Regions from separate parts of the Streptomyces sp. NPDC107521 genome, predicted to be linked through region 4. Evidence: riboswitches for the same ligand, from Rfam matches in the RefSeq annotation. Region 4 holds a riboswitch; each other region holds the start of a gene.
What was found. A riboswitch is a leader RNA that binds a small molecule or an ion and turns the genes downstream of it on or off. The one in region 4 is predicted to bind cobalamin.
Positions count from the first base shown of each region.

Region 1: another riboswitch for cobalamin. It lies ahead of ACZ7LB_RS26275 ((2Fe-2S) ferredoxin domain-containing protein); the one in region 4 lies ahead of metE (5-methyltetrahydropteroyltriglutamate--homocysteine S-methyltransferase).
Region 2: another riboswitch for cobalamin. It lies ahead of ACZ7LB_RS13560 (ribonucleoside-diphosphate reductase subunit alpha); the one in region 4 lies ahead of metE (5-methyltetrahydropteroyltriglutamate--homocysteine S-methyltransferase).
Region 3: another riboswitch for cobalamin. It lies ahead of ACZ7LB_RS02840 (cobalamin biosynthesis protein); the one in region 4 lies ahead of metE (5-methyltetrahydropteroyltriglutamate--homocysteine S-methyltransferase).

Region 1 covers NZ_JBVKAT010000021.1:71,482-78,815, reverse strand. The annotation lists gene ACZ7LB_RS26295 (MBL fold metallo-hydrolase) at 117-1,505, shown strand; gene ACZ7LB_RS26290 (rhodanese-like domain-containing protein) at 1,634-2,239, shown strand; gene ACZ7LB_RS26285 (rhodanese-like domain-containing protein) at 2,684-3,049, shown strand; gene ACZ7LB_RS26280 (sulfite exporter TauE/SafE family protein) at 3,046-3,789, shown strand; cobalamin riboswitch at 3,934-4,054, shown strand; gene ACZ7LB_RS26275 ((2Fe-2S) ferredoxin domain-containing protein) at 4,117-4,536, shown strand; gene ACZ7LB_RS26270 ((2Fe-2S)-binding protein) at 4,533-5,282, shown strand; gene ACZ7LB_RS26265 (hypothetical protein) at 5,697-5,858, opposite strand; gene ACZ7LB_RS26260 (ATP-binding protein) at 5,855-6,271, opposite strand; gene ACZ7LB_RS26255 (helix-turn-helix domain-containing protein) at 6,423-7,334, shown strand, end outside.
Region 2 covers NZ_JBVKAT010000007.1:174,493-181,826, forward strand. The annotation lists gene ACZ7LB_RS13550 (DUF3311 domain-containing protein) at 1-186, shown strand, start outside; gene mctP (monocarboxylate uptake permease MctP) at 183-1,793, shown strand; cobalamin riboswitch at 2,611-2,770, shown strand; gene ACZ7LB_RS13560 (ribonucleoside-diphosphate reductase subunit alpha) at 2,894-5,329, shown strand; gene ACZ7LB_RS13565 (ribonucleotide-diphosphate reductase subunit beta) at 5,443-6,399, shown strand; gene ACZ7LB_RS13570 (bifunctional albaflavenone monooxygenase/terpene synthase) at 6,517-7,334, opposite strand, start outside.
Region 3 covers NZ_JBVKAT010000001.1:672,683-680,016, forward strand. The annotation lists gene ACZ7LB_RS02830 (putative cobaltochelatase) at 1-440, opposite strand, end outside; gene ACZ7LB_RS02835 (cobyric acid synthase) at 514-2,022, opposite strand; gene ACZ7LB_RS02840 (cobalamin biosynthesis protein) at 2,019-3,005, opposite strand; cobalamin riboswitch at 3,106-3,264, opposite strand; gene ACZ7LB_RS02845 (hypothetical protein) at 3,543-3,764, opposite strand; gene ACZ7LB_RS02850 (inorganic phosphate transporter) at 3,808-5,142, opposite strand; gene ACZ7LB_RS02855 (class II aldolase/adducin family protein) at 5,379-6,098, shown strand; gene ACZ7LB_RS02860 (alpha/beta hydrolase) at 6,701-7,334, shown strand, end outside.
Region 4 covers NZ_JBVKAT010000028.1:45,748-53,081, reverse strand. The annotation lists partial or broken gene ACZ7LB_RS29545 (transposase domain-containing protein) at 1-86, opposite strand, end outside; gene ACZ7LB_RS29540 (TetR/AcrR family transcriptional regulator) at 520-1,158, shown strand; gene ACZ7LB_RS29535 (spore-associated protein) at 1,286-1,735, shown strand; cobalamin riboswitch at 2,041-2,261, shown strand; gene metE (5-methyltetrahydropteroyltriglutamate--homocysteine S-methyltransferase) at 2,421-4,742, shown strand; gene ACZ7LB_RS29525 (hypothetical protein) at 4,794-5,030, opposite strand; gene ACZ7LB_RS29520 (hypothetical protein) at 5,320-5,688, shown strand; gene ACZ7LB_RS29515 (MerR family transcriptional regulator) at 5,957-6,676, opposite strand; gene ACZ7LB_RS29510 (erythromycin esterase family protein) at 6,802-7,334, shown strand, end outside.

The sequences.
Region 1 (7,334 bases), on a different contig from region 4:
GGCGGGCCGAGAGCCGGGTGCGACCGCCACCCCGTGCGCCCACCCCCGCACCGGGCCGCCCCGCGATCTGCCGAATACCCCCCAGGGTATAGATCCCGTCCTGTTCCGGAGGTTCCGTGTTCTTCTCGCAGTACTACCTCGAGTGCCTGTCCCAGGCGTCGTACATGATCGCCGACGAGACCACCGGCCAGGCCGTGATCGTGGACCCGCGCCGGGACGTGTCGGAGTACCTGAACGACGCCGAGGCCCACGGCTTCACCGTGGTGGGCGTCATCAACACGCACTTCCACGCGGACTTCGTCGCCGGTCACCTGGAGGTGGCCGACCGCACCGGCGCGTGGATCGGCTACGGGCACCGGGCCGAGACCGAGTACGCGATCCGGGGGCTCGCCGAGGGCGACGTCATCGGCCTCGGCGACGTGACGCTGAAGATCATGGAGACGCCGGGCCACACGCCGGAGTCGATCAGCGTCCTGGTGTACGAGCACGCCGACGACGCCGTCCCGTACGGCGTGCTGACCGGTGACGCGCTGTTCATCGGCGACGTCGGCCGCCCGGACCTGCTGGCCTCGGTCGGGGTCACCGCCGACGAGCTGGGCGCGATGCTGCACGACAGCGTGCAGAACAAGCTGATGGGGCTGGCCGACGACGTACGGGTCTTCCCCGCCCACGGCGCCGGTTCGTCCTGCGGCAAGAACCTGTCCACCGAGCGGCAGTCGACGATCGGCGAGCAGCGCGCGACGAACTACGCCTGTGCGCCGATGAGCGAGCGGGACTTCGTCGCCCTCGTGACCGCCGGCCAGTCGGCGGCCCCCGGCTACTTCGCCTACGACGCGGACCTCAACCGCCGGGAGCGGGAGCTGTTCGACCCGGCGAGCGCGTCGCGGGCGCTGGGCGTGGCGGACTTCCTGGCCCGGCGCGCGGCGGGCGCGGTGGTGGTCGACGCGCGTGATCCGCAGGAGTTCGCCGCCGGTCACGCGCGCGGCGCGGTCAACGTGCCCGCGGACGGCCGGTTCGCCGAGCAGGCCGGCACCGTGCTGCCGTCCGGTGCGGAGCTGCTGGTCGTGGCGCCGGAGAACCGGGAGGAGGAGATCGTCACCCGGCTCGCCCGGATCGGCTTCGACCGCGTCGCCGGGTATCTGGCCGCACCCGACGAGGCGCTCGCCGCGATGGCCGACGAGGTCTCCCCGGCCAGCCGCCTGACCGCCGTCCAGCTCCGCGCCGAGCTGGACGGGCCGAACCCGCCGGTCGTCGTCGACGTCCGCAACTGCGGCGAGCGCGGCGAGAACGGGTTCATCGAGGGTGCCCTGCACATCGCCCTGGGCGAGCTGCCGCGCCGCCTCGACGAGATCCCGCGCGACAAGCCGCTGGTCCTGCACTGCGCGGGCGGTCACCGCTCCTCGATCGCCGCGAGCCTGCTGCGCCACCACGGCTTCGACGACGTCTCCGACGTGCTCGGCGGCTGGGCCGCCTGGGCCCTGGCGAACACGCCCGCCGCCGCCTGACCCGCCGCCTTCCCCTCTTCCCACCGCCGGCGTCCCGCACGGGACCTCCTTCCGGCGAGCCCTGTGCGGGCGCGCCCGCTCTCCCGCGTTCCGTTCCCGTTCCGCTGCCTCTCCACGGAGTAGTCCTCATGACCACCGACGCTTCCCGTACCTCCGTCTTCACCCCCGCCGCCCTTCAGCACCTGATCGAGACCGGTGACGGCCCCCGTCTGATCGACGTGCGGACGTCCGGCGAGTTCGAGACCGGCCACATCCCCGGCGCCCACAACGTGCCCCTGGACACCCTGCGCGAGCACCGTGCGGAGCTGCGCGGGCACCTGGACGAGGACGTGGTGCTGGTCTGCCGCGCCGGATCCCGCGCGGCGCAGGCCGAGGAGGCGCTCGCCGAGGCGGGCCTGCCGAACCTGCGGGTCCTCGACGGCGGCATGATGGCCTGGGAGGCTTCCGGCGCCCCGGTCGACCGCGGTCGGCAGCGCTGGGCACTGGAGCGTCAGGTCCGTCTCGTCGCCGGCTCGATCGTGCTCGTCAGCGGCGTCGTGGGGTTCTTCGTCCCCGGCGTGCACCTGATCGGCACCGCGATCGGCGCCGGGCTGACCTTCGCCGCGCTCAGCAACACCTGCGCCCTGGGCATGATGCTGTCCAAGCTGCCGTACAACCGGGGCCCGCGCACCGATGTCGGCACCGTCGTCGCCTCCCTGAAGAGCGGGTCCCGAGCGTCGGGGAGCGGGTCCTGAGCGTCCCGCGGCCGCCCCGGCCGACGGCCCCGGGCTGAGGGCCGTCCCGGGAACCCCGCTCGCGGTGGCCGCCCCGATGTCCTCCCCCGGCCCCGCCGGCGTCCCGCTCGGCCGGGGGCCGGGCCCGGCGGGCGGCACCGCGCGGGGCCGGCCGCCGAGGGCACCGTCCGCGCCACGCGGAGCGGGCCGCCCAGGTCCCGGCAGCCCCTCGCGGAGGCATCGCGCGGCGGAACCGCCGCCTCCCCCCGTTCTCGACGCCTCCCCGTTCTCGACGCCGCCGCCGGTGGGGCGGTCGCCGTCGACGACTCCGCTCCGCCACCGGGTCGGCCCGTCGTCACCGGCCCAGCGGGCGGCCGCCCGGTACCGCACCCGGTCCCGGGCCGCCGGTGGCCGCTCCGGCTCCCGCACGACGTACCCGCACGACCGCACGAAAGAGGTCCCGTGATGTTCCCGTTCTCCCGAGACAAGAAGCGCGTCACCGTCGAGGAGGCCCGTCGGCGCACCCTGGGCGCCGACGCCCCGGACGTCCTGCTGGACGTCCGCGAGCGGGGCGAGTGGACCGCCGGGCGGGCGCCCGGCGCGATGCACGCGCCACTGTCCGCCCTGGTCACGGGGGCGGCGCTGCCGAAGGCCGCCCGGGGCAGGCCGCTGACGGTGATATGCCGCAGCGGGAACCGCTCGCAGAAGGCCGCCGAGCTGCTCCGTGCGCGCGGCGCGGAGGCGGTGGACGTCAAGGGCGGGATGAAGCAGTGGGCCGCCGCCGGATACCCGGTGGTCGGCGGAAGCGGCGACGAGGGCTCGGTGGCATGACCGCCCTGATCCTCGCGCTGGTGGCCGGAGCCGTCGTCGGCCTGGCGCTCGGCGGCCTCGGCGGTGGCGGCAGCGTTCTGGCCGTCCCGGCCCTGACCTATCTGATCGGCATGGAGCCCGCCGAGGCGATCACCACCAGCCTGATCATCGTCACCCTGACGTCCGTCACCGCGCTCGCCGGGCACGCCCGGGACGGCAACGTGGCCTGGCGGACCGGACTGCTGTTCGCGGCGGCGGGCATCGTCCCCGCCATGCTCGCCGGTACGGCCGCCGGGCATCTGCCCCAGGCGGGGCTGACCGTCGCCTTCGCCGCCGTCGCGGGACTCGCCGCGCTGCGCATGCTGCGTCCCTCGTCCGCCGCGGCCGGGGGCGAGGTGCGCCCCGTCGGGGCCGGTGCCGCCGGTGCCGGGCTCGGCGCCGTGACCGGGCTGCTGGGTGTGGGCGGCGGATTCCTCGCCGTGCCCGCCCTGACGCGGGTGCTCAACCTCCCGATGCGCCGGGCCATCGGCACCAGTCTGCTGGTCATCACCATCAACTCCGCCGCCGCGCTCGGCGCCCGGGCCGGTACCGGAGTCCATCTGGACTGGGCCGTCATCGCGCCCTTCACCGCCGCCGCGATCCTCGGTGCCTGGGACGGCAAACGCCATGCGCGACGGCTCAGCGGCAACACGCTGCAGCGCGTCTTCGCCTACGCCCTGCTCGCGGTCGCGGCCTTCATGCTCGCCGACGCGTTCGTCTGACCCCTCCGCCGCTTCCGTGCCGCCCGCCGTGCCGGTCCCGGGCGGTGCCGCGCGGTCCCGGCTCCACCGGGCCGGGTGGGGCACCGTGGTGCGGGCGCGCCCCGCGATGGCAGGATGGCCGGCGACAAGGGCGACGGCGGAACGAGGAAGCCGGTGTGAATCCGGCGCGGTCCCGCCACTGTGATCGGCGAGCGGATCCCAGGACGGCCACGGCCCCAGCGGGCCGGAAGGCCGGGACGGGCATCGACCCGAGAGCCAGGAGACTCACGCGGTCGCCCCCTCGACGAACCACGGGGCGGATCTCCCCGGAGAGAGGAACGGCACCGCATGCCCGCGACGCCGACCGGACGAACCACTGACGGCACCCCCACCGGAGCGGCGGACGGCCCCGTGCCGTGCCGTGTCGTCGTGTGCCGCGACTGCTGCTGCGGCAGCCCCAAGGTGACCGGCGTCGACCACGCCGCCCAGACGGCGCGTCTGCGCGCCCAGGTCCCGGTGCGGGTGTCCGCCTGCCTGGACGTCTGCGACCAGGCCAACGTCGTCGTCGTACTGCCCTCCGCCGCGGGCCGGGCCGCCGGGGCCCGGCCCGTCTGGCTGGGCCTGGTCAACGACCCGGACGCGACCGAGGACGTCGCCGCCTGGGCACGCGCCGGCGGACCGGGCGTCGCGCCCCTGCCGGACATCCTCGACCTCTACGCCATCACGCCGCCGCGACGGCGTACGGCCCGACGGCGTACGGCCTCGTGATCGTGCGGACGGAGAACCGGGGAGGAGTCGGCACCGCGCACCGGGCCCGTGCCTCGTCCGCGTCCGTCACCGCCGCGCTGCGGGACGTGGCGGATCTCGGCGGCTTCTTCGCCCTGCGGACCGGCGGACGGGACGACGGCTGGCACCCGGTCGCCCGTTCCTACGCGGAGGGCTTCACCGACCTCGCCGAAGCCGTCGCCCGCCGCCACCGCACCCGGGAGCCGCGCGTCGACGTCTCCATCGCCCAGCTCGGCCATGCCGCGCGCCTCTGGTCACCGGCGCTGGCCTGCGTCGTCCTGCACGGGATCGTGCTCGACCTCGACGGGCTGCAACGGGCCGACGACGGACCGGCCCTCCGGCTGCCCCGGCCCGCCGGACTGCACGTCGACCGGCTCGACGACGGCCCCGCCCACGCGCTGTACCAGCAGGTGACACGCCATCTGTCGGCGCTGGCCGACGGCCTGCGCGTGAAGGTCGCCCCGCGGCTGCTGGACGGCAACTCGGCGTCGGCGCTCGCCGAGGCGGCCCGCGCCCTGCTGGCGCACCGCCCCGCCGCACGCGGACCGCTCACCGACCTCACGACCACGCTGCTGGACACCGGACGCCTGGCGGGCACCGGCACGCTCACCGGCCCCGACCTCACGTTCCGCCGCCTGAGCTGCTGCCTCTACTACCGCGCGCCGGACGGCTCGAAGTGCGGCGACTGCGGTCTCGCCGGCCGCGCGCGGGGGCGGGCGCCGCGGTGAGGCACGTCGGAGCGCGCCGGACAGCGGTCGGAGCGGCCCGGACCGGGGCCGGACACGGCCGCCGAAAGCCGCCCCGCCGGGTCCGTCCCTCGTGGCCCGTCGGCCCCGGCCGAGGGCGCCGGTCCCCGGCCGGTGCCCGGAAATGACCGAGGGCCGGTTCCGGATGACTCCGGAACCGGCCCCGACCCGCGACTGTCTCCAGTCGGGACGACAGGATTTGAACCTGCGACCCCTTGACCCCCAGTGAACGAAACACCGTCCACAGAGGTCTGTGAGTTCCGGGGAGTGCACAAACGTCCAGGTCAGGGCCAGCTTTTCCGGCTCGTTCCACGGAGTCCGTGAGATCTGCGTGAGACGACGAAGCCCCGGCTCGGTGGAGTTCACCGGCCGGGGCTTCGCCGCGCCTTGGGGCGGTCAGTTTTGCTCGTCGCCCTCGGCCTCTGCGCCGACGGCGGGCGGCTCGGGTTCAGCCGGGGCCGTACTGATCCGCAGGCATCCGTCCGTGCCGAACAGCTCGATCAACTGGGACAGATGGGCGCGCGCCGCGCTGCGGCCGGGGGTCTCTCCCGTGGTCACCCGCGCCCCTCCAGGTCCGCCCACACGATCTTGCCCCAGCGCCGCTCATCCGTGCCCCAGTCGGCGGCCAGCACCGCCACGAGGCGCAGACCGCGCCCGCCTTCTTCACTGTCGTCGGCTTCGCGCTGCAACGGCCGCGCCCGGGAGAGATCCGCGACGCCGACACGTACCCGCGCAGCGCCGGGACGGTCGATGACGACCCGGATGGATTCCCGCCGGGCGTGCTGCACGGCGTTGGCCACCAACTCGGAGACGATCAGCGCCCCGTCCTCGGCCAATGCGTCCAGCCCCCAGACGGCACAGGCGGTACGAAGCAGGCGCCGCGCGGTGGCTGCGCTCTCGGGCTGCCTCGGCAGGGTCTCGCTGTACCCGGGGTGCCCGGTCTGGCGGGCCCGGGTTGTAGGTTGCGGCATGTCGGTCTGCTTCCTTCAGATCGGCCAGCCCCGGGGCCGTTCGCGCGGTCGCCGGGGCGCTTCGCGTTCAGGTAACCGGGGTGCGTGATCATGCGGAGGAGCCAACCAGGGGGCCAGGGAGGGGCCACACTAGATACGGAAGGGGGCCACCATGAGCGACACCACCGAGCGACGCCGCGAGTTCGGCGCCTACCTCGCCGATCTGCGGCGGCACTCCGGCCGCTCGCAGCGGCAGTTCGCCGCCGTGCTGTGCGCCGTGTCCGGCGCCCAGTCGATCACACGGCACGAGGTCTCCCGATGGGAGCGCGGGGAGCGCATCCCGGACGCGTGGCTGCCCACCTTCGCCCAGGTACTCGGTGTGCCGCTGCGTGAGCTGGAGCAGGCCGCCGCGTACGCCCGGGGGGATGCTCAGGCCACCCTTCCCGGGGTCGCGGCCACCCTCGCGGACTTTCTGCCCGACGGGGACGCGCTGGAGCCCCTGGCGACCCCCCGTGGCCGTCGGATCGGCGCCACCACCGTGGACGGCCTGGCGGCTCGCGTCCACGGCCTCCGGCTCGCGGACGATGTGCTGTCCGGCGGAGACCTGATCGCCCCCGCCTTCCGCGAGCTGCGCGCCGCCGTCCGCCTGTACCGCGAGTCCGAGCACTCCGAGGAGACGGGGCGCGGCCTGCTCGTACAGATCGGGGAGTTGGGCCAGATCGCCGGATGGATCGCCTCCGACGCCGGTCGGGGTGACGACGCGGAGCACGCCTACCGGCTCGGACTCTCGGCCGCCCGCCAGGCCGGGGACGCGCCGCTGGTGGCACAACTCGCGGGCAGCCTCGCCTACCACCTGACGAACAGCGGCCGGGAACGGAAGGGCCTGGAACTGGCGAAGGCAGCGGTCTCCGAGGCCGGGCCGGACGCTCCGGCCACAACCCGCGCCCTGTTCCTGGACCGCGTGGCTTGGGCGCACACGCGTGCCGGGGAGGCGCAACCGGCCCTGCGGGCTCTCGGGGAGGCCCACGCCGCGCTGGATGCCACGGACGGCCCTCCCGCGCCGACGTGGGCCTATTGGGTGAAC
Region 2 (7,334 bases), on a different contig from region 4:
CTCGCACCGTTCGTCGCCATGCTGTGGGTCGGCTCCTACGCCCGGACGGACCCCGCGTTATGGGGCATCCCGTTCTTCTACTGGTACCAGATGGCCTGGGTGCTCGTCTCCACCGCCCTCACGATGACCGCGTACCGGCTCTGGCAGCGTGACCAGCGCGCCCGCCGGGAAGGCGGTGCCCGGTGAACGACGGGGTCAACGGCGTCGCGCTCGCCGTCTTCATCCTCTTCTTCGCGCTCGTCACCGTCCTCGGCTTCCTGGCCGCCCGCTGGCGCCGGGCCGACAACGAGCACAGCCTCGACGAATGGGGCCTGGGCGGCCGTTCGTTCGGCACCTGGGTCACCTGGTTCCTGCTGGGCGGCGACCTGTACACCGCCTACACCTTCGTCGCCGTCCCGGCGGCGATCTACGCGGCGGGCGCCTCCGGCTTCTTCGCGGTGCCGTACACGATCCTGGTGTACCCGCTGATCTTCACCTTCCTGCCGCGGCTGTGGTCCGTCTCCCACCGGCACGGCTACGTCACCACCTCCGACTTCGTGCGCGGCCGGTTCGGCTCGAAGGGGCTGTCGCTGGCGGTCGCCGTCACCGGCATCCTCGCCACCATGCCGTACATCGCGCTCCAGCTCGTCGGCATCCAGGCCGTCCTGGACGTGATGGGCGTCGGCGGCGGCGAGAACACCCACTGGTTCGTCAAGGACCTGCCGCTGCTGCTCGCCTTCGGCGTGCTGGCGGCCTACACCTACTCGTCGGGGCTGCGCGCGCCCGCGCTGATCGCCTTCGTCAAGGACACGCTGATCTACCTCGTCATCGCGGTGGCGATCATCTACATCCCGATCAGGCTCGGCGGGTTCGACGAGATCTTCTCCGCCGCGAACGACAAGTTCACCGCGGCGGGCTCGGGCGGGCTGGTGCCGGGCGGCACGAGCCAGTGGACGTACGCCACGCTGGCGCTGGGCTCGGCGCTCGCGCTGTTCATGTACCCGCACTCGATCACCGCGACGCTCTCCTCCCGCAGCCGCGAGGTGATCCGGCGCAACACCACGATCCTGCCGCTCTACTCGCTGATGCTGGGCCTGCTGGGGCTGCTCGGCTTCATGGCCGTCGCGGCCGGGATCAAGGTGAAGAACGGGCAGCTCGCCATCCCCCAGCTCTTCGAGACGATGTTCCCCGACTGGTTCGCGGGCGTGGCCTTCGCCGCCATCGGCATCGGCGCGCTGGTCCCGGCGGCGATCATGTCCATCGCGGCGGCGAACCTGTTCACCCGCAACATCTACAAGGACTTCATCAGGCCGGACGCCACGCCCCGGGAGGAGACCCGCGTCTCCAAGCTGGTGTCGCTGCTGGTCAAGGTGGGCGCGCTGGTCTTCGTCCTCGGCATGGACAAGACCGTCGCGATCAACTTCCAGCTCCTCGGCGGCATCTGGATCCTGCAGACCTTCCCGGCGCTGGTGGGCGGCCTGTTCACCCGCTGGTTCCACCGCTGGGCGCTGCTCGGCGGCTGGGCGGTCGGCATGGCCTACGGCACGGTCGCCGCGTACGGGGTGGCCTCGCCGACCCAGAAGCACTTCGGCGGCTCGGCCAAGGAGATCCCGGGCATCGGGGAGATCGGCTACCTCGGTCTCACGGCCTTCGTGCTCAACGTCGCGGTGACGGTGGTCCTCACCGTCGTCCTGCGGGCCGTGAAGGCACCCGACGGCGTCGACGAGACCCGGCCGGGCGACTACACGGCGGACGCGGGCGACCCGGGCGTCGCGGTGGAGACGCCGCCGGCCACGGCGGACAGCGCGCGCTGAGAGGGACGGGGCGAGGGACGGGGCGCGGGCCATCGCTCGCGCCCCGTCCCGCACCCCCGCACCCCCGCACCCGGCACCCCCCGCACCTGTGGGCCGCGGGCCGCGGCGCCCAGCGGTGTCGCGGTGTCGCGGCGCAACGGCATTGACGGGGCGTCGGAGCGAGCCGGCGGTCCGTCGCCGCGCCCTTCGGACACGGCGGGGCGGGAGGGGGCGCCCGTACCGGATGCGTCGGGCGTGGACGGCGTCGGACGCACGGCCGCGGAAGCCGTCGCGCACCGCGTCCTCCGCGACCGGCGCCGCACACCGAGGAGGCACCTCACCGTCCGGCGCGGCGGACGCGTCCGCAGGGGCTCGGCGGATGTGTCCGGGGTCACGGGGCCGGCGAACGTGTCCGACATCACGGGCGCCACCACGGCACCGAGTCACCCGCGGCACCGCCGGGCCCCCTGCCCCCGTCACCCCTCGCCACCGCGCTCCGGCGCCCTCGGGGTCCCGGCACCACCCCGCCGACCCTCCGGCCCCGCCCCGGACCCGGCCCCCGTGTCCGGGGTCACCGTCCCGCGCCCCGGCGGGCGCGGTACCGTGCGGGGGGACTCCGCCCCTTGCGCGGCAGGGTCACGGCACCGGGGGAACCCGGCCCTCCTGAGCGGCACCGCACCTCCGCCGAAGCACCGCGCCGGACCGCCGAGCGGGCTCCGGCCCCGCCGTCGCGGGGCCGCCACGAGGCCCCCGCCGGGCCGTCACGGCGCCCCGCGAGATGCCCCGCGAGGCCCCCGAGGGCCCGTCCCGGCCCGCCTCTCCCGCCGAGCACGACACTACATCTGGGGGTGCTTCCGCTCCCCGGCACAAGATGTATGCTCATGCTCGCTGTCGTCGCAGGGGAATCCGGTGCGAATCCGGAACTGTCCCGCAACGGTGTACTCGCGCGTTTCCGCACGCTTGTCAGTCCGAGGACCTGCCGGCAGTGCGCCCTGCCGTCCCGGCCGGGTGCCATGACGTCCGGGCCTCGCGGAGTGGGTCGGTGGACTCGACCGCCCCGTGCGCTCGTGAGCTGCCCCTGCCCCCCGCATGGCCCCGTGCCGAGCGAGGGAGTGCTCCACGTGACCACCGCGCCAGCCGATCCGGCCTCAGCGATCCGGGTGACGGCTCCAGCCACGGTGACGACCGCCCCGGTGGCGGCCGCCCCCGCGTCCGCGGGAACCGACGGTCCCGGTACCGCGCTGCTGCGCACCCTGACCGGGCTGACCGCCGACCTCCCCGACGCCGACCCCGGCCGGGTCGCCGCCGCCGCGCTGCGCGGCCGGTCCGCCCACGCCGACGAGGCCGAGCTGCGCGAGCTGGCCACCGAGACCGCGGCGGGGCTGATCTCGGAGGACCCCGTCTACTCCCGGCTGGCCGCCCGGCTGCTGACCATCGGCATCCGCGCCGAGGCCGCCTCCCAGGGCGTCACCCGGTTCACCGAGTCCGTCGCCACCGGGCACCGCGAGGGCCTGATCGGCGACCGGACCGCCGCGTTCGTCCGTCGGCACGCGGAGCACCTGGACGCGCTGATCGACCCGGACGCCGACGACCGCTTCGGCTACTTCGGCCTGCGCACCCTGCACAGCCGCTACCTGCTGCGCCACCCGGTCACCCGCAAGGTCGTCGAGACGCCCCAGCACTTCCTGCTGCGCGTCGCCGCCGGCCTCGCGGACGACACGGCGCCGGACGCGGCGACCGGCACCCGGGTCCTGGACGAGGTGGACGCGCTCTACGGGCTGATGAGCCGCCTCGACTACCTGCCCTCCTCCCCCACCCTGTTCAACTCGGGCACCCGGCACGCCCAGATGTCGTCCTGCTACCTCCTCGACTCCCCCAGGGACGAGCTGGACTCCCTCTACGACCGGCTCCACCAGGTCGCCCGCCTGTCCAAGCACGCCGGCGGCATCGGCATCGCCTACTCCCGCATCCGCTCCCGGGGTTCGCTGATCCGCGGCACCAACGGGCACTCCAACGGCATCGTCCCGTTCCTGAAGACCCTGGACGCCTCGGTCGCCGCCGTGAACCAGGGCGGCCGGCGCAAGGGGGCCGCGGCGGTCTACCTGGAGACCTGGCACGCGGACATCGAGGAGTTCCTGGAGCTGCGGGACAACACCGGCGAGGACGCCCGCCGCACCCACAACCTGAACCTCGCGCACTGGATCCCCGACGAGTTCATGCGCCGGGTGGACGCGGACGGCGACTGGTCGTTGTTCTCCCCCGCCGACGTGCCCGGGCTCACCGATCTGTGGGGCGAGGAGTTCGACACCGCCTACCGCGCGGCCGAGGCGGCCGGGCTGGCCCGCAGGACGCTGCCCGCGCGGGAGCTGTACGGGCGGATGATGCGCACCCTGGCGCAGACCGGCAACGGCTGGATGACCTTCAAGGACGCCGCCAACCGCACCGCCAACCAGACCGCCGAGCCGGGCCACGTCGTCCACTCCTCCAACCTCTGCACGGAGATCATCGAGGTCACCGACGACGGGGAGACGGCCGTCTGCAACCTGGGCTCCGTCAACCTCGGGGCATTCGTCGACACGGCGGCCGGGGACATGGACTGGGAACGGCTGGACGCCACCGTGCGCACGGCGGTGACCTTCCTGGACCGGGTCGTCGACATCAACTTCTACCCGACCGAGCAGGCGGGCCGCTCCAATGCCCGCTGGCGCCCGGTCGGCCTCGGTGTGATGGGCCTCCAGGACGTCTTCTTCCGGCTGCGCCTGCCCTTCGACTCCCCCGCCGCGAAGGCCCTGTCCACCCGGATCGCCGAGCGGATCATGCTCGCCGCCTACGAGACCTCCGCGGACCTCGCCGAACGCTCGGGCCCGCTGCCGGCCTGGGAGAGCACCCGCACCGCCCGGGGCGTGCTGCACCCCGACCACTACGGCGTGCGCCCGGAGTGGCCGGAGCGCTGGGCGGCCCTGCGCGAGCGCCTCGCCACCACCGGTCTGCGCAACGCGCTGCTCCTGGCCATCGCGCCGACGGCCACCATCGCCTCCATCGCGGGCGTCTACGAGTGCATCGAGCCGCAGGTGTCCAACCTGTTCAAGCGCGAGACCCTGTCCGGCGAGTTCCTCCAGGTCAACTCCTATCTGGTGGAGGACCTCAAGCGGCTCGGCGTCTGGGACGCCCGCACCCGCGAGGCGCTGCGCGAGGCCAACGGCTCGGTGCGGGACTTCGCCTGGATCCCCGAGGAGGTGCGCGACCTCTACCGCACCGCCTGGGAGATCCCGCAGCGCGGCCTGATCGACATGGCCGCCGCCCGCACCCCGTACCTGGACCAGGCCCAGTCGCTCAACCTGTTCCTGGAGACGCCGACCATCGGAAAGCTCTCCTCGATGTACGCGTACGCCTGGAAGCGGGGCCTGAAGACCACCTACTACCTGCGCTCCCGTCCCGCGACGCGGATCGCCCGCGCCGCCGGGGCGCGTGCCGCCGTACCCGCCCAGCAGAGCGCCGACCCGGACGCGGTGGCCTGCTCCCTGGAAAACCCCGAGTCCTGCGAGGCCTGCCAGTAATGACCACCCAGCACACCGAGACCGCCTCCGCCGACGGCTCCGGGGAGCGGCGCGCCGCTCCCGCCACGACCAAGAACCTGCTCGACCCGGGCTTCGAACTGACCCTGCGCCCCATGCGCTACCCGGACTTCTACGAGCGCTACCGGGACGCCATCAAGAACACCTGGCACGTCGAGGAGGTCGACCTCCACTCCGACGTCGCCGACCTGGCCCGGCTGACCCCCGAGGAGCAGCACCTCATCGGCCGTCTGATCGCCTTCTTCGCGACGGGCGACTCGATCGTGGCCAACAACCTGGTGCTGACCCTCTACAAGCACATCAACTCCCCCGAGGCGCGGCTGTACCTGAGCCGGCAGCTGTTCGAGGAGGCCGTCCACGTCCAGTTCTACCTGACCCTGCTGGACACCTACCTCCCCGACCCGGAGGACCGGGCGGCGGCCTTCGCGGCCGTGGAGAACATCCCCTCCATCCGTGAGAAGGCCGAGTTCTGCTTCCGGTGGATGGACTCCGTGGAGACCGTCGACCGGCTGGAGTCGCGGGCCGACCGCCGCCGCTTCCTGCTGAACCTGATCTGCTTCGCGGCCTGCATCGAGGGCCTGTTCTTCTACGGCGCCTTCGCCTACGTCTACTGGTTCCGCAGCCGCGGTCTGCTGCACGGGCTGGCGACCGGCACCAACTGGGTGTTCCGGGACGAGACGATGCACATGTCGTTCGCGTTCGACGTGGTGGACACCGTGCGCAAGGAGGAGCCGGACCTGTTCGACGACCGGCTCCAGGAGCAGGTGACCGACATGCTGCGGGAGGCCGTGGAGGCCGAGCTGCAGTTCGCGCGCGACCTGTGCGGCGAGGGTCTGCCCGGCATGAACACCGACTCCATGCGCCAGTACCTGGAGTGCGTGGCCGACCAGCGCCTCACCCGGCTGGGCTTCGCCCCGGTGTACGGGTCGGAGAACCCCTTCTCCTTCATGGAGTTGCAGGGGGTCCAGGAGCTGACCAACTTCTTCGAGCGGCGCGCCTCGGCGTACCAGGTGGCGGTGGAGGGCACCGTCGACCTGGACGAGGACTTCTGAGGTCCGGGCCGTTCCGGGCCGAGGGGGGGGGAGGGACCGGGCCGCCCCGGCCCCTCCTCCCCTCGGCCCCCTCCCGGCACCTCCCTCCCGGCCCCTCCCGGCCCCTCCCGGCCCGCGTCACCGCTCCACGGGTCTGACCAGCAGCTTGTGGGGGCGCAGCGTGATGCCCACATGGACCGCGTCCCGGGAGCCGGCCACCTGCTCGAAGCGGTACCGGGTGGCCAGTGCCGCCGTGATCAGCGTGAGCTGCGCCATGGAGAAGTGGTCGCTCGGGCACTTGCGGTTGCCCACGCTGAAGGGCCGCATGGCGTACTTCGGCAGCTCCGTCACCCGCTCCGGGAGCCAGCGGTCCGGGTCGAACTCCAGATGGCGGGCGTACGAGCGGGGATCGCGCTGGATGGCGTACGGGCTGTAGATGATGTCCGTCCCGGCCGGGATCCGGTAGCCGCCGAGTTCGGTGTCGGCCACCGCGCGCCGGGTCAGCACCCAGACGGCCGGGCGCAGGCGCATGGCCTCCACGATGACGTTGCCGGTGTGCGGCAGGCTGCGCACGTCGTCGAAGGCCACCGGGCGTCCGCCGGTGACGCCGAGGACCTCCTCGCGGATCCGGTCGGCGTGCTCCGGGTGCGCGGAGAGTGCCTGGAGCAACCACATGACCGTGGAGGCGATGGTCTCGCTGCCGGGGGTGAGGATCGCGACGACCTGGTCGTGGATCTCCTGCTCCCCGATGGGGTCGCCGTTCTCGTCCTCGGCCTCCAGCAGGGCGGTCAGCAGGTCGTCCGGCCGGTGCCCGGAGGCGCGGCGCTCCGCGATGATCTCGTCGACCACCCGGTGGAGGTCGGCCAGCGCGCTGTTGAAGGCCCGGTTGGAGGGCAGCGGCAGCCGGTAGAGCGGCCCGAGCGGCACCACCATGCGCCGGTACATGCCCCGGAAGA
Region 3 (7,334 bases), on a different contig from region 4:
ACGAGGTGGTCGTGGAGGAGGTTGACCTCGTCGACGTAGAGGATGCCCCGGTTGGCGGCGGCGAGCAGGCCCGGCTCGAAGGCCTTCACGCCCTCCGCCAGGGCCCGTTCGATGTCCAGCGCCCCCACCAGCCGGTCCTCCGAGGCACCGACCGGCAGTTCGACGAGGGCGGCGGGGCGCTCGGCCGCGGGGGGCGAGCCGTGCGGGCCGTCGGGGCAGGACGGGTCGGGGGAGGCGGGGTCGCAGGCGAAGCGGCAGCCGGGCACGACCGCGAGGCGCGGCATCAGCGCGGCCAGCGCCCGTACGGCGGTCGACTTGGCGGTCCCCTTCTCCCCGCGCACCAGGACCCCGCCGACCCGCGGGGAGACCGCGTTCAGCAGCAGGGCCAGCCGCAGGTCGTCCTGGCCGACGACGGCGGTGAACGGATAGGGCGTGCTCACGCGGCGGTCACTCCTTCGAAGGGGGTACGGCGACGGGGCCCGGCACCGTGCGGCGCGGGCCCGGGGGCGGGGCTCACCCGGGTGCCCCGGGCGGAACGAAGGGGAGTCCGGGAGGGGCGCCGGACTCGATGAGGCGCCAGAGCGCGTCGGTGTCCGCGTGCTCCTCGATCAGATCGCCCAGCAGGTCCAGCTGCCGCTCGCGCAGCGCGGCGAACGAGGTGTCCGGGGCGGGGACGAAGCGGCGTCCGGCGGCGGCGGCGACCTCGCGCAGGAACGCCCGCCGGAAGCCGTCCGACTCCAGCGAGCCGTGCCAGTGGGTGCCCCAGGTCTGCCCGGACCGGCAGCCGTCGAGGAAGGGCTCGCCGCCCGTCACCCGCGCGACGCCGTGGTGGATCTCGTACCCCTCGACGCGTTCCCCGAGGGCCTCGCCCACCGGCCGGGCGAGGGTCTTGGCGGGGGCGAAGCGGACCCGCACGGGCAGGACGCCGAGCCCCTGGACCCGGCCCCGGCGGCTCTCCACGTCGTCCTCGATCTCCTCGCCGAGGACCTGGAAGCCCCCGCACACCCCGAGCACCGGGCGGCCCTCGGCGGCCCGGCGGACGAGGGCGCGGGCCAGTCCCCGCTCCCGCAGCCACTCCAGGGCGCGGACGGTGCCCCGGGTGCCGGGCACGACGACGAGGTCGGCGTCCGCCAGCTCCTCCGGACGGTCCACGAACCGCACCACCACGCCGGGTTCGGCGGCCAGCGCGTCCACGTCGGTGAAGTTGGACATCAGCGGCACCGCGCACACCGCGACCCGCAGCACCTCCTCGCCCACCGGCGGGGCGACGGCCGACTCCCGCACGGTGCCGCGCAGGGAGACCCGCAGGCCGTCCTCCTCGTCGATGCCGAGCCCGTGCCGGAAGGGCAGCACGCCGTAGGTCCGGCGGCCGGTCAGGCCGCGCAGCATGCCGAGGCCGGGTTCCAGCAGGCTCACGTCGCCGCGGAACTTGTTGACCAGGAACCCGGCGACGAGCGCCTGGTCCTCGGGGGAGAGCAGGGCCACCGTGCCGAAGAAGGAGGCGAAGACGCCACCGCGGTCGATGTCCCCGACGACCAGGACGGGCAGTCCGGCGCCCCGGGCCACCCCCATGTTGACGATGTCGTTGCGGCGCAGGTTGATCTCCGCGGGGCTGCCGGCGCCCTCGCAGACCACCGCGTCGTGGGTGGCCCGCAGCTCGGCCAGGCAGTCGAGGACGGTGCCGAGCAACTGCCGCTGGCGTCCGCCGTGGTAGCCGCGGGCGCTCATCTCCCCGACCGCCCGGCCGAGCAGGACCACCTGGCTGCTGCGGTCGCCGCCCGGCTTGAGCAGCACCGGGTTCATCAGCGCGGTCGGCTCCAGCCGGCAGGCCTGCGCCTGCATCGCCTGGGCCCGGCCGATCTCGGCCCCCTCGCGGGTCACGAAGGAGTTCAGCGACATGTTCTGCGCCTTGAAGGGGGCCACCTTCACGCCCTGCCGCACCAGCCAGCGGCAGATCCCGGCGGTGACGACGCTCTTGCCCGCGTCGGAGGTGGTGCCGGCGACCAGGAGACCACCGCTCATGACCGGCCCCCCGTCCGGGGCCCGGCGGCGCGGCGGCCCGGAGCGGCCACCCGGTGCGCGAGCAGCCGCGCGCCCGCGCACACGCCCAGTGCCAGCCAGCCCACACGCCGGGAGAGCCGTACGGCCCGGTCGATGTCGCCGGTCCGGACGGGGCGCCCGGCGGCGCCGTTGAGCACGGGCCGGTGCTCCACCCGGCCGGCGTAGGAGAGGGTGCCGCCGAGCCGTACGCCGAGGGCACCGGCGAACGAGGCCTCCACCGGGCCCGCGTTGGGGCTGGGGTGGCGTCCGGCGTCGGCCCGCCAGGCGCGGAGGGCGCCGCGCGGATCGCCGCCGGAGGCGGTCGCGAGGACGGCGGTCAGCCGGGCGCCGGGCCATCCGGCGAGGTCGTCGAGGCGGGCGGAGGCCCAGCCGTACCGCAGATGGCGGGGCGAGCGGTGACCGACCATGGCGTCCAGGGTGTTGGCGGCGCGGAAGCCGAGCAGCCCCGGCACCCCGGCCGCGGCCCCCCACACCAGGGCGCCGACCACCGCGTCCGAGGTGTTCTCGGCGACGGACTCGACGACGGCGCGGGCGATCCCGTCGGCGTCCAGGGCCTCGGGGTCCCGCCCGCACAGGTGCGGCAGCCGGGCCCGGGCGGCGCCGAGGTCCCCGGCCTCCAGGGCGCGGCCGACGGCGCGCGCCTCCCGGGCCAGCGAGGTGCCGCCGACGACGGCCCAGGTGGCGGCGGCGGTCAGGGCGACGGAGGCGGCGGGGGAGCGGCGTACGGCGCGGGCGGCGGCGGTGCCCAGCGCGGCGACGCCCCCGGCGCACACGGCGGTGTGCAGGGCGCCCCAGCCGCGGTGGTCGTGCCACAGCCGGCGTTCCACGGCACCGGCGGCACGGCCGAACAGGGCGACGGGGTGCCCGCGGCGGGGATCGCCGAGGAGCAGGTCACCGAGGAGGCCGGCGGCGGCACCGTACGCGAAGACGCGTTCGGCGCGCACGGCTCAGCCGGTCGCGGGGCGGGGGAGCGGGGTGCCGGGGTACCTGGGGCGTCGGGCGCGCATGGCGGTATGTCCTCACTCAGGGTGTCCACGCCCTGGTTCGACGGAACCGGCGGTGGGAGTTCCTGGCTCCCGGGACCGCGCGCACCGCGTGGCGCGTGCCGTCCCGGTGACAGTGGCGGGACCGCGCCGGAATCGCACCGGCTTCCTCTCCAGCCGCCGTAATGGCACCGGGAAGTCCACCACGGTCCGCGAAGGCCCGTCAACTCGCCGTTGACCTGCGCGGGGTGAGTGTGGGAAGCCCCACACGGCGCGCGGGCCCCGGACGCGGCGCGCACGGCGCGGGACGGGCGGGCCGGGGCGCCGCGGACGCACGGGAGCGGCGCGGGGCGTACGGGGCCGGCGGACGGGCGTGGGGCGCGCGGGGACGGCGGCGCGGGGGAACGGCGGCGCCGGGCGCGCGGGAAGGGCGAAGAGGCGCGGGGGCGTACGACGGTGTCCCGCCGTACGCCCCCGCGCCCCTTCGCCGACGCCGGGTCAGGCGACGATCAGGTAGATCCCGTAGGTCACCGCCGCGGCGCAGGCCGCGAAGCAGGCGTAGGCGGCGGTGACGGCGAGCGTCGCCGGCTCGCCCTGGGCGGCGGCCCGCTCCCGGTGGGAGAGGCCGACGATGCCGAGGGTGAACAGGGCCACGAGGGCCACGGTGACCACGAGGCTGACCCCGAAGACGGAGCCGAGGGCTGCCCAGTCGATCTGCATGGTGGTTCTCTTCCTTCGCTCCCGGGCGGACCCGGACGCGGGCTCAGACGGCGGTGGGTGCCGAGGCGGAGGGGGTCTTGGCCTCGGCGGCGGCCGGGACGGCGGGGGAGGGGGCCGGGATCTCCGCGGCCAGCGCGTCGGCGGCGAGGGCGTCCGCGGCGAGCGCGTCGGCGGTCAGGCACTCGACGGCCGCGTCGGTGGGCGGCGGGGTGACGGCGGCGATGGCCTGGGTGACGACCCCGTTCGGCTCCGGCTCCGGGTGGTGGTGGCCGTGGCCGTGCCCGTCGACGACGTTGGTGTGGTCGATGACCTCGCGCCGGGAGATCCGCCAGATCGCGAAGCTCGCGGCGATCAGGAAGACCGCGACCGCGGCCGTGCCCCAGTCGCCGAGGCGGCAGACCCACTCGGCGATCGCGGCGACCAGGGCCGCGGCCGGGAGGGTGAGCCCCCAGGCGACGAACATGCGGGTGGCCGTGGACCAGCGGACCACGCCGCCCTTGCGGCCGAGGCCGGCGCCCATCACCGCACCGGAGACCGAGTGCGTGGTGGAGAGCGAGAAGCCGAGGTGGGAGGAGGCCAGGATGACCGTCGCGGCGCTGGTCTGGGCGGCGAAGCCCTGCTGCGGCTGGAGGTCGGTCAGGCCCTTGCCCATGGTGCGGATGATGCGCCAGCCGCCGAGGTAGGTGCCGAGCGCGATGGCGAGGCCCGCGGACAGGATGACCCAGACCGGCGGGTCGGAGGCGGGGGCGAGGGCGCCGCCCGCGATCAGCGCGAGGGTGATGATGCCCATGGTCTTCTGGGCGTCGTTGGTGCCGTGGGCCAGCGAGACCAGGCCGGCGGAGGCGATCTGCCCGGCGCGGTAGCCCTTCTCGGCGGCCCGGCCGTCGGCGCGGCGGCCGAGCCGGTAGGTCATCCGGGTGGCGAGCATCGCCGCGACGCCGGCGACGATCGGGGCGGCGACGGCGGGCAGCAGCACCTTGGTGACGAGCACGCCGCCGTGGACCGCGCCGAGGCCGGCCGAGGCGACGGCGGCGCCGATCAGACCGCCCATCAGGGCGTGCGAGGAACTGGACGGCAGGCCGACCAGCCAGGTCAGCAGGTTCCAGAGGATCGCGCCGACCAGGGCGGCGAAGATGACCTCGGGACGGATGCCGGTCTCGTCGACGAGACCTTTGGAGATCGTGTTGGCGACCTCCACCGAGAGGAAGGCGCCGACAAGGTTGAGGACGGCGGACATGGCCACCGCAACCTTGGGCTTGAGCGCACCGGTCGAAATGGTGGTTGCCATCGCGTTCGCGGTGTCGTGGAAACCGTTCGTGAAATCGAACGCGAGTGCGGTTACCACCACAATCGCGAGGATCAGCGAGAAGCTTTCCATTTACCCAGGCAATCGTTCGAGGTCATTGGCGCGACGAACCTAGGTAACCATGGTGAACGGAAGATGAACTGGATAGGGCGTCGTGGTGTCCGAAAACGGGGCCGGGACCTCCGCGGCCGGACGCGCCGCGTGCGCGAGCCGGTGCTCTCCGGAGACGCCGCTGGCAGGATCGCCGCGGGACCGCCCGCCGGGGCGGGCGACGGGGTGCCCGGCGGCACCCGGGAGGAGGCGCGATCGTGACCGAACCGCAGCGTGCGGGAGCGGAACCGGAACCCGGCGCGGGGCCGGAACCGGAACCGGGGGCGGCGGGGGACGCCGAACGGGCGGAGGCGTGGCGGGCCCTGGTCGCCGCCGCCCGCCGCACGGTGGCCGACGGACTGGTGGTCGGCACCTCCGGGAACGTCTCGGTACGGGTCGGGGACACCGTGCTCGTCACGCCGTCGGGGGTGCCCTACGACCGGCTGACGGCCGGGGACGCGACCGGCGTCGACCTGGACGGGCGGCAGGTGCTCGGCACCCTGGTCCCGACCAGCGAACTGCCCATGCACCTCGCCGTGTACCGCGCCACCGACGCCCGCGCCGTCGTCCACACCCACGCCGTCCACGCGACGGCCGTCTCCACCCTCGTCACCGAGCTGCCGCTGGTCCACTACATGGCCGCCGCGCTGGGCGGCGCGGTCCGCGTCGCCCCCTACGCCGCCTTCGGCAGCGAGGAACTCGCCGCGCACACGCTGGACGCCCTGGCGGACCGCACCGGTTGCCTGCTCCGGAACCACGGCACGCTCACCCACGGCGCCACCCTGGACCAGGCGTACGACCGCACCGCGCAGCTGGAGTGGATGTGCCGCCTCTGGCTGACCGCCTCCTCCGTCCCCGGCCGCGCCCCCACCCTGCTCACGGAGGCCGACCTCGCGGAGGTCTCCCGGCGCCTGGCCGCCTACGGGCAACGCCCCTGACGGACCGTCGGGGGGAAGGGAGGGGAGGTAGGGGGAGGGGCTCGCGGCGCCGTGCCGGGGGCGGTTCACCGACGGTCGGGGCGCCGTGGCGGCGGGGTTCCCCGACGGCGGGGTGCCCGGGCGGGGAGGCGGCCACCCGGGCGGCTCGGGTGGTCCGGGTGGTCCGACGGGACGGCGGCCCGGTGCGGAGGTCGGCCGGGTGGTCCGGCGGAGCGACGGCCCCGTGCGGCGGCCGCACGGCTTGCCCGAAGCCGGGGCGGCCGGAGGCAGAAGAGGCAGAAGAGGCCGAGGAGGCCGAGGCCGGAGGGGGCTGCGGAGACCGGAGCCGGGCCGTGGAGGCCCGAGGGACGGAGGTCCAAAGTGCCGCGGAGGCCGGAGGGGTGGAGGCCGGAGAGGCCGGAGGGGCTGGAGGGGACGGGGAAGCCGCCCCGCACCCCGGTCGCGCTCCCGGACCCCCTGCTCCCCACCCGTCACCCCCCTCACCCCGCACCTCCCGTCCCGGGCGTGGAGCGTCGCCCCGGGGGTACCGGAGGGGTGGCCGCCGTCACCCCCCGCCGGGTGTTCCGCTGGCCGGTCGCGGAGTCCACCGGGAGACTGACGCCATGCGCACTGCCACAGCAACGGCCGCCGCCGTCACCGCGGCCCTGGCGGCGGTCGGCGCGGCCGGCGTCGCCGCCGGACGGGTCGCCAGCGACGCCGCGCTCAAGGTGTCCCCCGGCCGCCCCCTGCCGACCGAGCCCCGGCTCACCGTGCACGGCACCGCCCCCGGACGGATCACCCTCACCCGGGACCTGGCCGCCCTGCGCCCGGGCCGCTACGGCCTCGCGGGCGACGGCTCGCACGCGGTCGTCGGCCCGGTGCTGGAGGGGGCCCGGGAGGGCGTCGACACCGTGGTCCGCCGACTGGAACGGGTCACGCACGGCTCCTTCGCGGCGGGCGACCGCGCCTGGCTCACCCCCAACCTCCACGTCGGCACCCCCCGCACCGCCCTCGGCATCGACCACACCGACCTGGAGATCCCGGGCGACCTCGGGCCCCTCCCGGCCTGGTTCCTGCCCGGCGCCCGCCCCACCTGGCTGATCGCGGTGCACGGCCTGGGCACCACCCGCGAGCAGGCCATGAACCTGATGACCCCGCTGTACGAGCGGCGCATGCCGGTGCTCGCGCCCACCCTGCGCGGCGACGTCGGCGCCCCGCCCCCGCCGGACGGGCTCCAGCACTTCGGGGAGACCGAGT
Region 4 (7,334 bases):
GCCCGGTCGTGCTTGGCTATTGCCGCGTCCACCAGCTCGGCAGTGAACACCTTCGTCAGGATCCCGATCCGTACCCGCTGGCCCACGTCCCACCCCGTCACACGCGGGGCAACGATCTCCTCAGCTCAAAGGCAACTGCATTGGCCGGAGATGGCCCCCGTTCCGGGGGTGGACGGCGCCTCGGCGCCGGAGGCGGAACCGGTGGCCGTGGCGGCCCGGTCGGACATGGGCATGGGCGTACTTCCGATCGCGTGGCTGGGCGGGAGCGGGAGGTTGGGGAGAGCGGGGAGGGGGAAGAGGCGGCCGGGACCGGGCGGGCCGACGGCGCGCCACCGGCCCCGTTCTGCCATCATGGGAGAAACGGAACCCTGTTCCGTAAACGACGATACGGAACACTGTTCCGCTTGACAAGCGCGTGCCGCGGGCGAGGGACGGCCGCCGGACCGGCGCGGGACGCACCGGGTCCCCGCCCGGGGCCCGGTCGGCGGCAGGACGTCCACGAGGGAAGGAACCGATCCGATGGACAACGGCAGCGACGGCGGCACGGGCCGCTCGACCCCCGGGGGCGGAGCGGCGGCCGGGGGCCACGGGACGGCTCCGCCCCCCTCCCGGCGCCGGGACGCCCGGCGCAACCAGGAGGCGCTGCTCGACGCGGCGGCCGAGGTCTTCACCGCCTCGGGCGTGGAGGCGCCGGTGCGGGACATCGCCGCGCGGGCCGGGGTCGGACCGGGCACCCTCTACCGCCACTTCCCCACCCGGGCGGATCTGGTCGTCGCCGTCTACCGGCACCAGGTGGAGGCGTGCGCCGAGGCCGGTCCGGCCCTGCTGGCCGCCGGAACCCCGCCCCACGCCGCCCTCGGGCGGTGGGCGGAGCTGTTCACCGACTTCCTCGTCACCAAGCACGGCCTGGCCTCCGTGCTGCGCAGCGACAGCGAGGGGTTCGAGGCGCTGCACGGCCACTTCCTCGACCGGCTCCTGCCCGTCTGCGCTGAGCTCCTCGACGCCGCGCGCGCGGCGGGCGAGATCCGGTCCGACATCGACGCCTACCACCTGATGCGCGGCATCGGGAACCTCTGCATCGGCGCCGACAGCGACCCCCGGTACGACGCCCGCCGCCTGGTCGCGCTGCTGGTCGAGGGGGTGCGCGAACGGCGCTGACCGCCGCGCGCCGCGCGGTGCGGGACCGCCTCCACCGGTCAACAGCGCGACGGGGCACAACCATTGACGAATGTCATGGGTCACACCGGACAGGAGGAAACACCTTCGGACTTCGCAAGGGGGAACAATGATCGCCACTCGTTCCGTCCTGACCGCCGCCGCCCTGGCCGCGCTGTCGCTGGGCGCCACGACCGCCCTGGCCGCGCCCGCCTCGGCGGCGCCCGACACGACTCCGCAGAAGCTCTGCGGCACCGCCTACAAGACCGTCAACTCCCAGCCCGTGGGCGCGCTCGGCACCCTGTACCTGACCTACAACGCGACGAACGGCAAGAACTGTGTCGTCACCATCCGCAGCAACCCGGGCACGGTGCTCGACATGTCCGCGTGGCTGTACGTCAACGGCACCGACCAGGGCGCGGACGACTTCGGGCGCTACACCTCGTACGCCGGTCCGGTCCAGGTCTACGGCAAGGGCCGCTGTGTCGACTGGGGCGGCAGCATCGACAACGTGTACGTGCAGGTGTACGGCTCCAACTGCGGCTCGCTGAAGGAGCACGTGGTCACCTACACCCGCTGACCCCGCGGGCCCGGACGGCGCACGGCGCCCCGGGGAAGGGGGTCCGACGGACCCTCCCGCCCCGGGGCACCGCACCCACCGCGCCGGACCCACCGCGCGGGACCGGCCGCGCGGGACCGGCCGCGCGACCGGCGGCCGGCGCCGCGGCACGGCCGCCGGTGACGGGGCGCGGCGGCACCGGCCGCCCCCGCCCCGTCACCGCCCGGCCCCGCCGCTCCGCCCCGCCCCGCCCGGCCGCGCCCCGCCCCGTCTCGTCTCACCATCCGGATGGTGGACGCACCGTCCCACCCGTCTCCCGCACCCCGTAGGCTGTGAGGTGCAGCTGGTTCGCCCCGTCCGCCAGGCGGGGTGTCGCAAGAGGGAACCCGGTGGAAATCCGGGACTGCCCCGCAGCGGTGAGCGGGAACGACCGCCGTCATACGCACTGCGCCCGGGAGACGGGCGCGGGAAGCGACGGCCAGTAGGTGTCCTCCGGACGGAGGGCGTGCCCGCGAGTCCGAAGACCTGCCACTGCCCGTGCGCGGAGCCCCCGCGCGCGGACATTCCGGTGACCTCGTGGGCGGGTCGGCGTGCACACCCGGCGGTCGGCCGCGCCCTCGCGCGCCCCCTCCCCCGGGTGCGTCACCCTTCGCGTCCTCGTCCCGTCTCCGGGATCTCAGGGACTCATCTCGCGAAGGAGATCTCCGTGACCAGCAAGTCCGCAGCCGCGGCGGCACGGGCCACCGTGTACGGCTACCCCCGCCAGGGCCCGAACCGGGAACTGAAGAGGGCCGTCGAGGGGTACTGGAAGGGCCGCGTCACCGCCGACGTCCTCCGGGCGACCGCCGCCGAACTGCGCCGCGCCAACTGGCGGAGCCTCGCCGGAGCCGGCGTGCACGAGGTCCCCACCGGGGACTTCTCGTACTACGACCACGTCCTCGACACCACCGTCATGGTCGGCGCGGTTCCCGAGCGCCACCGCGCCGCCGTCGAGGCCGATCCGCTCGACGGCTACTTCGCGATGGCCCGCGGCACCCAGGACGTGGCGCCGCTGGAGATGACCAAGTGGTTCGACACCAACTACCACTATCTGGTGCCCGAGTTGGGTCCGGACACGGTGTTCACCGCCGACTCCGGCCGGCAGGTCGCGGAGCTGACCGAGGCCCTGTCCCTGGGCCTGACCGCCCGTCCCGTGCTGGTCGGCCCGGTGACGTACCTGCTGCTCGCCAAGCCCGCCCCCGGTGTGGCGGCGGACTTCGACCCGCTCACCCTGCTGGACCGGCTGCTCCCCGTCTACGCGGAGGTCCTGGCCGATCTGCGCGCCGCCGGGGCCGAGTGGGCACAGCTCGACGAGCCCGCCCTCGTCCAGGACCGCACCCCGGCCGAGCTGAAGGCCGCCGAGCGGGCCTACCGGGACCTCGGCACCCTCACCGACCGGCCCAGGCTGCTGGTCGCCTCCTACTTCGACCGCCTCGGGGACGCCCTCCCGGTGCTGGCCAAGGCCCCGGTGGAAGGGCTCGCGCTGGACTTCACCGAGTCCGCCGCCGCCAACCTGGACGACCTGGCCGCCGTCGGCGGTCTGCCCGGGAAGCGGCTGGTCGCCGGGGTCGTCAACGGCCGCAACATCTGGATCAACGACCTCCGGGGGTCCCTCTCCACGCTCGGCACCCTCCTCGGGCTGGCCGACCGCGTCGACGTCGCCGCCTCCTGCTCCCTGCTGCACGTCCCGCTGGACGCGGCCGCAGAGAAGGACATCGAACCGCAGATCCTGCGCTGGCTGGCCTTCGCCCGGCAGAAGACCGCCGAGATCGTCACCCTCGCCAGGGGCCTCGCCCTGGGGACCGACACCATCGCCGCCGAACTGGCCGCGAACCAGGCCGACCTCGCCTCCCGCGCCGCCTCCCCCCTCACCAACGACACGGCCGTGCGCGCCCGCGCCGCCGCCGTCACCGGTGCGGACACCCGCCGGTCCCTGCCGTACGCCGACCGGGCCGCCGCCCAGCACGCCCGCCTCGGGCTGCCGCTGCTGCCGACGACCACCATCGGATCGTTCCCGCAGACCGGTGAACTCCGCGTCGCCCGCGCCGACCTGCGGGCCGGCCGCATCGGCACCGCCGGGTACGAGGAGCGGGTCAGGGCGGAGATCCAGGAGGTCGTCTCCTTCCAGGAGAAGACCGGCATCGACGTCCTGGTCCACGGCGAGCCCGAACGCAACGACATGGTCCAGTACTTCGCCGAGCAGCTCACCGGCTACCTCGCCACCCAGCACGGCTGGGTCCAGTCCTACGGCACCCGGTACGTCCGCCCGCCGGTCCTGGCCGGGGACATCTCGCGGCCGGCACCGATGACCGTGCGCTGGACCTCGTACGCCCAGTCGCTCACCGACCGCCCGGTCAAGGGCATGCTCACCGGGCCGGTCACCATGCTCGCCTGGTCCTTCGTCCGCGACGACCAGCCGCTCGGGGACACCGCCCGGCAGGTCGCCCTCGCACTCCGGGACGAGGTGGGCGACCTGGAGGCGGCCGGGACGGCGGTCATCCAGGTCGACGAGCCCGCGCTGCGCGAGACGCTGCCCCTGCGGGAGGCCGACCGCTCCGCCTATCTCGCGTGGGCCACCGAGGCGTTCCGCCTCACCACCGGCGGGGTGCGGCCGGACACCCAGATCCACACCCACATGTGCTACGCGGAGTTCGGCGACATCGTCCAGGCCATCGACGACCTGGACGCCGACGTCATCAGCCTGGAGGCGGCCCGCTCCCACATGCAGGTCGCCCGGGAACTGGCCGCCCACGGGTACCCGCGCGAGGCGGGTCCGGGGGTGTACGACATCCACTCGCCGCGCGTCCCGAGCGCCGAGGAGGCGGCGGAGCTGCTGCGCGCCGGGCTGAGGGCCATCCCCGCCGAGCGGCTGTGGGTGAATCCCGACTGCGGGCTGAAGACCCGCGGCTGGCCCGAGACGCGGGCCTCGCTGGAGAACATGGTCGCCGCCGCCCGCACGGTCCGCGCGGAGGTGCCCGCCGGGTCCTGACCACGTCCGTGTGCGGGGGACGGCCGGGCGGCCGTCCCCCGCACACGGGGTTCATCGGGCGCGGACGCCGTCGGGCAGCAGCGCCGTCAGGGAGGTGACCGGGTGCCCCACCTCCAGCGATCCGAGCACCCCCTCCAGCAGCGGCACCCCGGGCGCGCCCGGCAGGGGCAGGGCGGAGGCGGCCGGAACGGCGGGGTCCGCCGGGGCGGCGGGCGCGGCGGTGGCGGTGGCGGCGGACGCCAGCAGCGCGGCGGACAGGACGGGGACACACACGAATCGCTTGACCATGACCGCCCCAACGACCGCTCCCCCCACGGGGAAACGCCGACCGCGCCAAACGTGTGACAGCCGCCGGGACGGAGGTCCGGGGAGGAACGGGGACCAGCCCGGCCGAACCCCGACACCGCGCGGCGGGGGGCCACCGGAAGATGACCGCCGCGGGCGTTCCGGGACGGCCGACCCCCTTCCCTCTCATTGAACTATGAAGCAAAGTGGCTCGGGGTCCCGGGCCGCCCGGCCCGCGAACGGACCTCCCCCCGGCGTTTCCCGCCGTACGACACGAAGTGAGGTATCGCGTATGAGGCCGTATCACCGGCATCTGGGCAGGACCGCCGTCGCCACCGCCGCGGCGGCCCTGTGCCTGGCCGGGGCGAGCCAGGCACAGGCCGCCCCGCTCGGCAGCGTCACCTTCTACACGGGTGCCGACCGGGCCGGGACGGCCGTCCGGCTCGACCTGGCGAAGGTCGGCGTGTGCCAGGAACTCGACACCCCGGCCCGTTCCTTCCTCGCCCTGTCCAACCAGGCCGTCGACGTCTTCTTCAACGAGGACTGCGTGACCGGCGCTCCCGGCCAAACGGGCGACCTGTACTTCCGCACGGGCACCCTCGGTCAGGGCAACTTCCCGTACGCGGCGGTCAGTTACCGGATCCGCTCGGCCGCGGGCTGACCCGGCCCGGAGGGCTCGGGAGCGGGACGGACCGGGTCGCCGGTTCCTGAGGACCGGTACCCGGGCCGCATGTGCGGGACCCTCCCCGCACCCCCACCGCGCTTCCCCGCACTCCCGGCACGGCCCCGCGCGGAGACGCGCGGAAACGCGCGGAAACGCGCGGAGGGGGCCGCCGCTCCCTGCCGCCGTCCCGTCCCCGCCGGCCCCCGGCCGCGTCTCCGGCTCCTTCCGGCACCCCGTCCGTCCCCGCGCCGCTGCGCCCGGCGCGTCAGCCCGCCGGGCCGTCCGCGCCCCCGGCCCCGCCCAGTTCGCCGAGGTAACGTCCGGTCTCCGCCGACGCGTTGAGCATGGCGAGGGCCCGGGTGTGCAGGCGCCGCCGCCGCTCCGCGATGGCGGCGGACGCGGAGTCGGGGGAGGTGGCCCCGCGCAGTTCGTCCAGCAGCGGCGCGATCTGCGCCAGCAGGTAACCGCTCCGGCGCAGTTGGTGCACGATGTGGGCGTCGCGGACGTCGTCGGCCGTGTAGGTCCGGTACCCGGTCTCCCGCTCCCGCCCGGGGCGCAGCAGTCCGGCCCGCTCCCACCGGCGCAGGGTGGCGGGGCGCAGGCCGAGCCGGTGGGCCAGGGCGCCGACGGTGGTGGAGCGGTGGGCCGGAGATGAAGCGGGCCCGGGGGTCAGCTCGGCGAGGGCGCGTTCGATGGCGTCCAGGGTCCGGCGGTCGGCGAGCAGGTCGGCGTGGCTGACGTCCAGGGCGGTGAGCGCCTCCTCGGTGGCCCCGGTGTTGAGCAGCGTCATGATCCGCCGTGCCGTGGCGTGGCCGTGGGCGGGGACGAGGGCGAGGAAGGTGCGCAGCGCCGCCGCGTGCAGGGGCGTGTAGCGGCGGTAGCCAGTGGGGGTGCGGTCGGCGGCCGGGAGGATGCCGGCGGCCTCGTAGTTGCGGACCGCCTGTCCGGACAGTCCGTGCGGCCGCGCGAGGTCGACGGGTCGCATCGCATCCCCTCCAGGTGTCGCTCCGTTTGAAGGTCATCCGGTTGGTCGGCCCTTGTCCACGGGCCGTTTCCGGGTCGTCCGGCGTCCGAACCCTCAACCGTCGCGTCAACGATAGCGTCGAAGCCATGATGACGGATGACTTCCCGTACCCGGCCGTCGACCGGTTCCTGGCCCGGCGCCCCCGCCCGCCGCGCGTGCTGGCGCTGGGCGAGCCGCGGCACGGCGTGGAGACCTTCCCGCTGCTGCGCAACGCCCTGCTGCGCGGGCTCGTCGAGCACCGGGGGACCCGCCTGGTGGCCCTGGAGTCGGACTGCCTCAGGGGCCGCATGGTCGACACCCATGTGCGCGGCGACGGCACGGCGCTCGGCCCGACGATGTCCCGGGGCTTCAGCCACGGCTGGGGGGACTGGCCCTCGAACCGGGCCCTCGTGGAGTGGCTCGGCGCCCGCAACCGCGGCCCGGGCCCGGAGGACGCGGTGCGGTTCGCCGGGTTCGACGCCCCCATGGAGATCACCGGCGCCGAGAGCCCCCGCGCGGCCCTGCGCCTGCTGCACGGCTTCCTCACGGACCACGCCCCGTCGGTGCCCCATCCCTGGGAACGGATCGACGCCCTGCTCGGTGACGACGCGCGCTGGACCCATCCCCGGGTGATGTGGGA